DNA from 3 places in the Pallidibacillus thermolactis genome. Region 1 is predicted to be linked to each of the others. Evidence: riboswitches for the same ligand, from Rfam matches in the RefSeq annotation. Region 1 holds a riboswitch; each other region holds the start of a gene.
The links. Region 1 has a riboswitch for preQ1 ahead of queF (preQ(1) synthase). Riboswitches for the same ligand answer to the same signal wherever they lie in the genome.
Positions count from the first base shown of each region.

Region 1 (3,285 bases):
CGCATTTGTTTATAATATTCCTCTTCTTGATAAGTTTGTTCACGTTCAGCTCTAAAGTGAGTTTTCGCAAGTTCATGAGCGTCGCTTTTATCTGTTTTTTGTCTCCTCATTGAAGCCATTTGAATATTCGCTTCGAGTGGGTTAACTCGATAATACATATAACCTTGATCACCTAAGAATCGTTCTAGTGGTTTTGAATATACGCCTGTTGCTTCAAAGACAATATCAGGTGCCTGTCCATCTTTTTGTGTTAAAGATATAAGGGTTTCGTTTAATTTCTCGAAAGAGTAACGGTTATGGGTTATTTCACCCTCATATTCGCATTGACGATAACGGTCGTAAATGACCATTGTACTTTTCCCCATACTGACATCAAATGCCACTACGTGTTTCATATTTTCTGCCTCTCCTTTTTAGCCAAACATAGAAGTTCTTCACATTGCCTTATCGATTCCATTTTCTTATACACGGTCTCTTCGGACCCAACATACTAAACTGATTCAAATAAGGATGTGAAGTTGGTCTGTTTTTAATACGGACTCTATTTGGTCCCAGGGGCTGTTCGACCTTCCTTCACTTCTACTATAAAAAAATAGTAGCACAAACCTTGGCCTAGGTCTGTACTACTAATGTTAGTATGTTTTTAATATTTATACTATAAAATTTTCATTGTCTTTTTTTCTTCTCCTTCATACCAATCGAATTCAATTTCAAACGAGTGTTTATCTCCTTTCACTTCATATTCAAATTCTACTTTTATATCATCCGTCGGACTAATGACAATTTCTTCATTTCCTTGCATAAATACGAATTTCTGTTCTTCCCTTAATTTTTTTGCTATTGTTTCAAGGGTCGTTGCAAGTTGTTGGAGATTTTGGTTTTCTTTATGTTTTAACAAAACTTGTGTTCTAGGTTGATTTTGTTGTTCCATAAACATCCTCCCTATCAATCATTAATCAAAATATATTCCTAAAAGTATAATCAACAAAATAGTACTTATTCGACATTTTACAATAGCTCTTAATTCTATTTAAAAAATTGGACTTGAACGGTTAGAGTTGAAAAGGTTAAAGAAATCCCTTCTTTTTCATTTTCTGATAAACGGAGTTTAAACACAAAAAAGTCTGAGCTTACTAAAAACAAACGCTTATGTTAGTTCATTTATTTTTAGTGTAACCCAGACTAACAATTTTTATATGGCATATTTTTCCTTAAACATGATAAAGATAAATACACTCCTTGTAATTGATTTTACTCATGTATTTGATACAAGTTCTCATCCTTAGATTTATCATATTGGTTTTGTTGAAAACTCAAAATAAATGTTAAAAGATTTATATAATATTTAACAGGAAAAAAGATTGTTTTTGGTGGAAAATTGTCAATAAATGATTTAAAAAAATAACGAAGCCTTCTCCCATTTACCCTGTGAATTTAACGGTTATCCACTTTTTCAGGATATAAATCGTGATTCATCATACGGAAATTCGCCATTTCTTCATATTTTGTTCCTGGTTTTCCATAATTACAATACGGGTCAATGGAAATTCCACCACGAGGTGTAAATTTCCCCCAAACTTCAATATAACGAGGTTCTAACAATTTAATTAAATCATTCATGATAATATTGACACAATCTTCATGAAAGTCTCCGTGGTTACGAAAACTAAATAAATATAGTTTCAAAGATTTACTTTCTACTAATTTTTTATCTGGAATATAAGAAATATAAATTGTTGCAAAGTCTGGTTGATTCGTTATTGGACAAAGACTAGTAAATTCAGGACAATTAAACTTCACAAAATAATCACGATTGGAATGTTTATTTTCAACCGCTTCTAAAAGTTCAGGTGCATATTCGTATACATATTTTGTGCCCTGATTCCCTAGTAAAGATACTTCTTGTTTTTCTCTTCCCATAAAAAAATCCTCCTTTGATTGTGCAGGAGGAGGTTCACATAACGAAGTTAACTTCGGATACAAATAAAAAGCCCTGTCCTATGGACAAGGTTATAATATGTATGATCCATAGTTTTTTATAGAGGGTTTCGCTATGAACCTCTCCCGCATTATACGGGTATTTTATTCTACAATATTTTATCATATATGTTAACCATTCGCATGTCAAGGTTGAGAACCATTAGTTGTTATTTGAATTTTCTACTGAAATTTGCCACTTCACTCCGAATTTATCTGTAACTTGACCATATGCTTCACTCCAATCCGTTGATTGCAATGGCATAATAGCCTCTCCGTCTGCTTGCAGGCGTTCATATATTTTTTCTGCTTTTGCCTTATCATCTAGGACAATTGCAATCGTTAAATTTGAGCCCACTTCAAACGGTTCTCCCGGGGAGTTATCAGATATCATTAACTCGGAATTTTCAATGCGTAATTGTGCATGCAACACAAGATCTTTCATCTCTTCTGGTACTTTAAAATCAGGGCTATCTGGAAGATCTCCATAAGTTTGAAAATTCGATAGCTCCGCTCCTAGCGCCTCTTGATAAAATTTAACTGCTTCTTTGCCGTTTCCATTTGTAATGATATATGGTATTAAGCTAAGTGTCACATAATCACCCCATTGGATTTAATTTAACAATTAAAAGCTTATCCCTTTTTCTTTTTTTTCATACAAGACAGATAAATAAACACTATTATCTTTTTCATATGGTGATCTTTGCAAATATACAAGTTTTTTCATTTCCACAAGATGACTTCTTCAACTAAGAAATTTTTCAATATTATATACAATATTGTCATCTAACATGTTTTTGATTTAAATAGATTAATCAAATGGATACAATTCTCTCTTCGTCTATGTCAGGGGAGATTAAATATTTATTACGGACTTGATTTATGGACAGTTCTTTGACAAGGAACAAACTATTTTATAACCTACGATCCTTTTAAAGACATTTATCTAAAAAGTTTTGATCAAACATTTTTTGTTTTTGTTCCTTGATGAAAAACCATCTTCCATTCACCGTCAAATTGCTTCCAGATGGAACTTCGTAAAGAATATTCGTTTGTAATCTCGTTAAAGATTTGATAAGTTGCTAATACAACCTCGTCTGATAATCGGTGTATTTCAAATTCACTCATTTTCATCTTAACAATGCCAATTCCGTCTTCTGGTATTTCTTCTTCCTTAAACAAAACTCTACCTGAACTGCCAAATTCAAAAAAATTATCAGCAAGTATTTTTTTTAATTCCGTTCGTGACGTTCGAATTTCTGGACTTAATAAATTCTCTTCTAATTGTCTAATATGTTCTTTTAATTT
Region 1 is NZ_JAOUSE010000038.1:25,084-28,368, reverse strand. It holds gene OEV82_RS11700 (IS110 family RNA-guided transposase) at 1-395, opposite strand, end outside; gene OEV82_RS11695 (amphi-Trp domain-containing protein) at 656-931, opposite strand; gene queF (preQ(1) synthase) at 1,435-1,920, opposite strand; PreQ1 riboswitch class I at 2,023-2,068, opposite strand; gene OEV82_RS11685 (VOC family protein) at 2,141-2,572, opposite strand; gene OEV82_RS11680 (nuclear transport factor 2 family protein) at 2,938-3,285, opposite strand, start outside.

Region 2 (3,285 bases), on a different contig from region 1:
GGTTAACTCTCCTGATTGTCTGCGAATTCCTTGAGCATCATACATAACAAGTAACCCAAAAACGGTTGCCAATGCAAAATCAATGGTTTTCACGCCTCTTCGTAAGGCAATATATGTTGCCAAAGAAGATACCCCTGCGGAATGAGAACTGGGCATTCCGCCTGTTTCAAAGAACATCTCCCATTCCCATTTCCCATCAGTTATTTTTTTGTAAGGTATTTTTAAAAATTGCGCCAATCCAATTGTCGTAAGTGCCGTCACAATTGGTTTATTCATATTGACCACCTCTTATAATAGCTTGGTTAAAAAGAGGTTGGTTATACATGTTTTTTCCGTATCTTTAGCTGGATATTACGAACAATTTGATTAAACACTTCAGAAAAAATAATCCCCATCGCAATAGCTCCCGCTATGAATAGGACTTTAGCAGCAAGTTGAATGGCAACATTATAATCATTTAAGACAAAGTGACGCATCGCATTATAGGCTAGTCCTCCCGGAACAAGAGGAATCATGCCACCGACTGTAAATATAATAACTGGAGTTTTATAACGTCTTGCAAAATAATAACTAACGATGGCAATAAAGAAGGATGCTACAAAACTTGCAAATACTGCATCAAATGTATTTTCTACCATGAAAAAGTAAATCATCCAACCAAGCATACCGACAAATCCGCACTTTACAATTGCCTGCTTCGGTGCATTAAAAATAATACCAAAACCGCTCGAAGCGATAAAACTGGTTACAAGTTGCTCTAACATTCAATCACTTCCTTTAAAATAGACCAATAATAATCGCAATTCCACTTCCAATAGCCATCGCTGTAAGCAGTGCTTCCGCTCCTTTTGTAATACCGGAGACTAAATGACCAGATATAAGATCCCGAATGGCATTTGTAATGACCAGCCCAGGTACCAGCGGCATGACAGACCCAATGATAATCTTATCGACTTCCATTCCAAATCCGTTATATACAAGTAATAGAGCACATATTCCAATAATTGCTGAAGTTATAAATTCAGAGAAAAACCGTACTCTCACAATGCGATCAATAATTAAAAAACATAAGTAGCCAAATCCACCGGTAATCATTCCTGGAATAAAATCAACCCAACTCCCACGAAACATAATAACAAAGCATCCACTCACGATTGTCGCAGCTAATATTTGAAGCCAATAAGAATAGACGAATGGCGCGCGTTGCACTTCTATTAATTTTTGGTACGCTTCCTGAAGCGTCCATTTTCCTTCACTAATTTCCCGTGACAAACTGTTGACAACAGTAATTTTATTTAAGTCCGTTCCTCTTTTTTCAATCCGTTTCATTTTTGTATTTGTAATTTCATCACCATCAATGGAAAAAACGATCGCTGTAGGTGTTACGTAGCTTTCTACATATTCAGCCCCAAAGCTTTTCGCAATGCGATTCATAGTATCTTCAACTCGATATGTTTCAGCACCACTTTCGAGCATAATTTGCCCCGCCAAAATACAAATCTCATCAATAGTATAATTACGTTTTCTTATATTGTTCAATTTTTATCCACCTTCATTCATTATTAGTGTATCCATGGAATAAAATTGTTGCAAAGTTTATTTTTGAATAGCGTGACGCCCGTCTGTACACAAATGCTAAACATTTTTCGAAACCCCTTTATGTTTAGTCCTTCACATAAATCAAACAAATTGACTATATATTCTAGCGTATAAACTTTATGTTATGAATAAAGGCATTCGACAGGGTTTTCAATGTCCATCTTAACTATACAACAAATATTAAATATATATTTTAGAAAGCCAAAACACAACCCTTAATTCACAGTTATCCATATATTCCCATAACAACAATCGCTTGTTTTTCAATATCATTTCCTATACAATTTAAGAGTTGTCTAATTTTCGGAGATATCCGACGTGGTTCGCAACCATCCCACGTAAAAAAACTAAGGAGAGGATAAAAAGTGAATATTAGAACGATTTCTGTAAGTGGAATTGTAGCTGCACTGTATATTGCTGTCACTTTCTTAGTCCAACCAATTGCTTTCGGTGTACTACAATTACGGCTATCGGAAATGTTTAATCATTTAATTGTTTTTAACAAAAAATATTTCTTCGGCATCGTTATCGGTGTCTTTTTAGCAAATTTGATTTTCTCGCCAATGAAAATTTTAGATATCACATTCGGTGTAGCCCATACTGCCATTTCTTTAGGAATCTTTATTCTTCTTTCAAAATATGTAAAAAACATTTGGGCACGTATGGTGATAAATTCCATTGTTTTTAGTATTATGATTTTTATCATTTCTTGGGAGTTAAACATCGCTTTCGGAACACCATTTTTTAAAACTTGGGGTATATTAATTCTTGGGGAAATTGCAGTTATGCTCATTACAATGCCGATTATGTTTGCTATCCATAAAAATGTTCATTTTGATAAAGTAATAAAATAATTTATAAAAGCTATCCAGACAAGTTTTTCCAACCAAATTGATAAGTTGGTTAAACCATCGGATAGCTTTTTTCATTATAAAATATGAGATGCAATGATACGATCAAGTTTCCGAATATCAACTTTTTTATTTAAATTTAATTTAAATTTCCCTGTTCGAGTCCAAAATTGAATTTCAGCATTATAGTCAAGTCGACCTGCATTTTCGGTGGAATACATGTCGATCGATTTAAAAGGAATCGTATAGATCTCAACCTTTTTTCCTGTAATTCCTTGTTTATCAGCAATAATAAATCGTTTATTTGTTACAACGGCAACATCACGGACCGTACGATAAGCAACCTGGGGTTCTTCACCTTCTATTAAGATCGCTTGAACATCTCGTGGTACGTCTACTTCTTCATAAAACGTCCATTCCATTATAGCATCTACATTTGCCATCCTATCCCTCCTAATCTACTCACTCATAAATAGTATGTACAATTTTTTTAGCGGTTTCCTTTCCATTTTCAATACAATCTGATATCCCTGCTCCATAATACGAACAACCAGCGATGAATATACCTTGAAAATTGTTTTCGAAAATTTTTTCTAGTTTCTTAACCGTTTCTGGATGTGATATATCATAGGTCGGCATTAGGTCAGTCCATTTCGTAATATTGCAAACAACAGGTTTCTCCTTTAATTTTAAACTTTTTTCTATATCTTGCAGTGCTAGATTAATGAGTTCTGACTCACTCATCTTTTTAATTTCCGAAAACTTTGGATGATTATTTTTATAAAATAAACGTATGAGGAGATTGCCATTTTGTGATGTATGTTGCCATTTTCTA
Region 2 is NZ_JAOUSE010000006.1:93,983-97,267, reverse strand. It holds gene OEV82_RS03980 (divergent PAP2 family protein) at 1-276, opposite strand, end outside; gene OEV82_RS03975 (threonine/serine exporter family protein) at 318-764, opposite strand; gene OEV82_RS03970 (threonine/serine exporter family protein) at 778-1,539, opposite strand; PreQ1 riboswitch class I at 1,912-1,956, shown strand; gene OEV82_RS03965 (QueT transporter family protein) at 1,965-2,453, shown strand; gene OEV82_RS03960 (PH domain-containing protein) at 2,528-2,893, opposite strand; gene hemG (protoporphyrinogen oxidase) at 2,913-3,285, opposite strand, start outside.
Region 2: another riboswitch for preQ1. It lies ahead of OEV82_RS03965 (QueT transporter family protein); the one in region 1 lies ahead of queF (preQ(1) synthase).

Region 3 (3,285 bases), on a different contig from region 1:
ATTTTGCGGATCTGCTAATTCAGTGTAGATTCCTTTTTCTTCAAGTAATTTTTGTAATTCATAGCCACTTAAGCCTGTTGTGGAACGAATAGTAACTTTTAACGGATCCATTGTTACATTAGCCGGTGGTGCTAAAATTTCAATCTCTTTAATAGTAGAAAGTAAGTTTTTGAACGCGTTGATTTTTTTTAGCAAATACGATTGATCTTCCTCAGTAAATGATGCTAGATAGCCCCTTGATAAATCAAGGGATGCCATGATCGGATAGGAAGGACTGCTGGATTGCAACATTTGTAAATAAAATTCAATTTGGGTTTCTTCGATAAGATTACTATTAAAATGTAAAAAAGAGCCCATTGTCATGGCAGGTAATGTTTTATGTGCCGAGTGAACGACGATATCTGCTCCAAATGATATGGAGCTTTTTGGAAACGGATATGCTAAAGTTAGGTGTGCACCATGAGCTTCATCTACAAGAACAGGGATATTTTTTTCATGAGCTATATGGATAATCTTTTTTACATTCTCTTCTTCCGCTAAACCATAATAATTTGGATAAGTTAAAATAATGGCTTTTGGCTTCGGATAACTTTCAAGTGCCTTTAATACCGTTATTGCATCAAGAGAGCCGGCTATACCCCAATCTTCATAATAATTAGGAGTTAAAAAAACAGGATTTGCATTGGCTAGCATGAGTCCATGTAAAATCGACTTGTGACAATTCCTTTGAACAAAAACTGTATCACCAGGTTCACAAACTGCCTGTATCATTGCTAAATTGCCTACTGTTGATCCATTTATGAGGAAGAAACTTTTCTTTACCCGATATAAATTTGCTAACATGAATTGCGATTGGAGAATAGGACCTTCGGGTGCATGTAAGTCATCTAAGCCTGTCAATTCGGTAGCATCAATAGAAAGTACTGATTGAAAAAGAGATGGACCTTGCGTAAAAAATATTTGTCCATTTTTATGACCGGGAACATGAAAAGAGATTTTATTTTTTTTATAAAAATTCTCTAAAGCATCATATAACGGCGTTTTTATTTGTTCCATGCAACTCTACCTTCTTCTTTGTTATTGTAAATTGTAAAAGAAAAACTGGAAATTAAGTATGGTCAGGGAGGATCTTTTATCCATATTACCTACACCATTTCATTTGTACTATCTTTTATTATAAACTTTGCTTAAGAAAGGTGAATAATCAAAGTATACCTTTGCAAGTATGTTTTGCTTATCATCATTTGATCTTCCAAGATGTGGTCTGTATTTATATATAACTTTCAATGCTTTTGCTGGTAAATAATGTTCAATATTTCTCTTGAAAAATATCCGATGTTATGTTTCTATTAATAGTGGAAAATAAAATAGAAAGTCCGCAACTTGCGGCAGAGGTTCTAGCTACCCTCTATAAAAAACTAAGGAATGTCATACTTTCGTTAGTATGGCTTTTTTGTTTGTTATGAGGTTATAGTCACCCTCTATAAAAAAACTAAGTGAGAAGCAGTACTTCCCTTAGTACTGCTTTTTTCTTTAGAAAGGAGAAGCTTACATGTTAAAAGATGAAAAGGCAGTTGTTGTGTTTAGTGGAGGTCAAGATAGCACAACATGTTTATTTTGGGCAAAAAAGAACTTTAAAGAGGTAGTTGCTGTCACATTTGATTATAACCAACGTCATAATAAAGAAATCGAATGTGCCCAAGCTATAGCCAAAGAGACTGGTGTTAAGCATTACATTTTGAATATGGATTTATTAAATCAACTTGCACCGAATGCATTGACAAGAAATAATATCGCAGTGAAAAATGGGGAAAATGGCGAATTGCCATCAACCTTTGTACCTGGAAGAAATTTACTTTTTTTATCTTTTGCCGCAGTCTTAGCCAGTCAAGTCGGTGCCAAGCACTTAGTAACAGGGGTAAGTGAAACGGATTTCAGCGGTTATCCGGATTGTCGTGATTCGTTCATTAAATCATTAAATGTTACGATCAATTTAGCGATGGATCAAGATTTTGTGATCCATACACCTTTAATGTGGTTGGATAAGGCGGAAACTTGGAAGTTAGCTGATGAGTTAAGGATATTAGATTTAATTAAAACAAAAACATTAACCTGTTATGAGGGAATAATTGGCGACGGTTGTGGAACGTGTCCTGCTTGTGTCCTCCGTAGAAACGGGTATGAAAAATATATTCAAAGTAAAAAAACAGCACAGTGTTGAAGGAGATTGTATAATGAGAGTATTTTTATATTTAGCTTCTATTATTCTAGCGAATGTGTTGACTGCAGCATTTCAACCATTAGAAGTCGGTATACTTATTATTCCAATTGGCACGTTTTTAATTGGATGTACATTTATATTTCGGGATATTGTTCAAAATAAATATGGTCGTAAATTAACATATCTTTTCATTGCCACTGCTTTAGTTTTATCAGCTTTTGTTTCCTATTTATTAGGTGATACTTTAATGATTGTAATGGCGTCCGCCGTATCCTTTTTAATTTCAGAGGCGTCGGATACGGAAATTTATACACGATTAAAATTGTCCATTGGGTGGAGAGTCTTCTTAAGTGGGATTGTTGGAGGATTTTTAGATTCTGCTATTTTTGTTATTTTAGGATTAAGTCCTTTAGGTGCTGGATTTATTCCGTGGGAAGCTGTCCCAGTGGCGATTTTAAGTCAACTTATTGTGAAAATTCTTTTCCAAAGTATTGGTGCTATTACAATTGTTCAAATTGTAAAACATCCGAAGTTAAGAGCGGTCATTTATTAAAACAAAACGACAGAACATAGTGGGCTACTACGTTCTGTCGTTTTCTCTTGATTATGCAAGTTTATCTTTTGATTGATTTGAATTTAATTCAGAATCTGAGTTGTTTTTTTTCAGTCTAAATGGTGCAATTATTAGTGCGACAATTAAGATAACACCTAAATATCCGACTAATGGAAGGAAACTTGAAACAAGACCAGTAAAACCAATAAAACTTAATCCAAATTCACTGATCAGTGCAATCACTAAAATAACATTAAATTTCTTTGTACCAGTTTGTGCAAGTCGTGCAACAAAACCGTAGACTACACTCACTGTTGTATTAAATATCATTCCGAAAATGACAATGGACATTATTGTTCCTAAGATTGGTGAAATTTCATTGATAATACCGAGTAACGGCATATCAAGAGTGGCAACTTCTTCAATTTTAATGAAGATGGCAAAGTGGACAAGTTGAATTAAAATTCCTAGTCCGAGACCACCAGCAAGTCCACCGAAAGCCGCGATTTTC
Region 3 is NZ_JAOUSE010000004.1:37,390-40,674, forward strand. It holds gene OEV82_RS02525 (aminotransferase class I/II-fold pyridoxal phosphate-dependent enzyme) at 1-1,056, opposite strand, end outside; PreQ1 riboswitch class I at 1,386-1,428, shown strand; gene queC (7-cyano-7-deazaguanine synthase QueC) at 1,553-2,221, shown strand; gene OEV82_RS02535 (VUT family protein) at 2,235-2,774, shown strand; gene OEV82_RS02540 (YkvI family membrane protein) at 2,826-3,285, opposite strand, start outside.
Region 3: another riboswitch for preQ1. It lies ahead of queC (7-cyano-7-deazaguanine synthase QueC); the one in region 1 lies ahead of queF (preQ(1) synthase).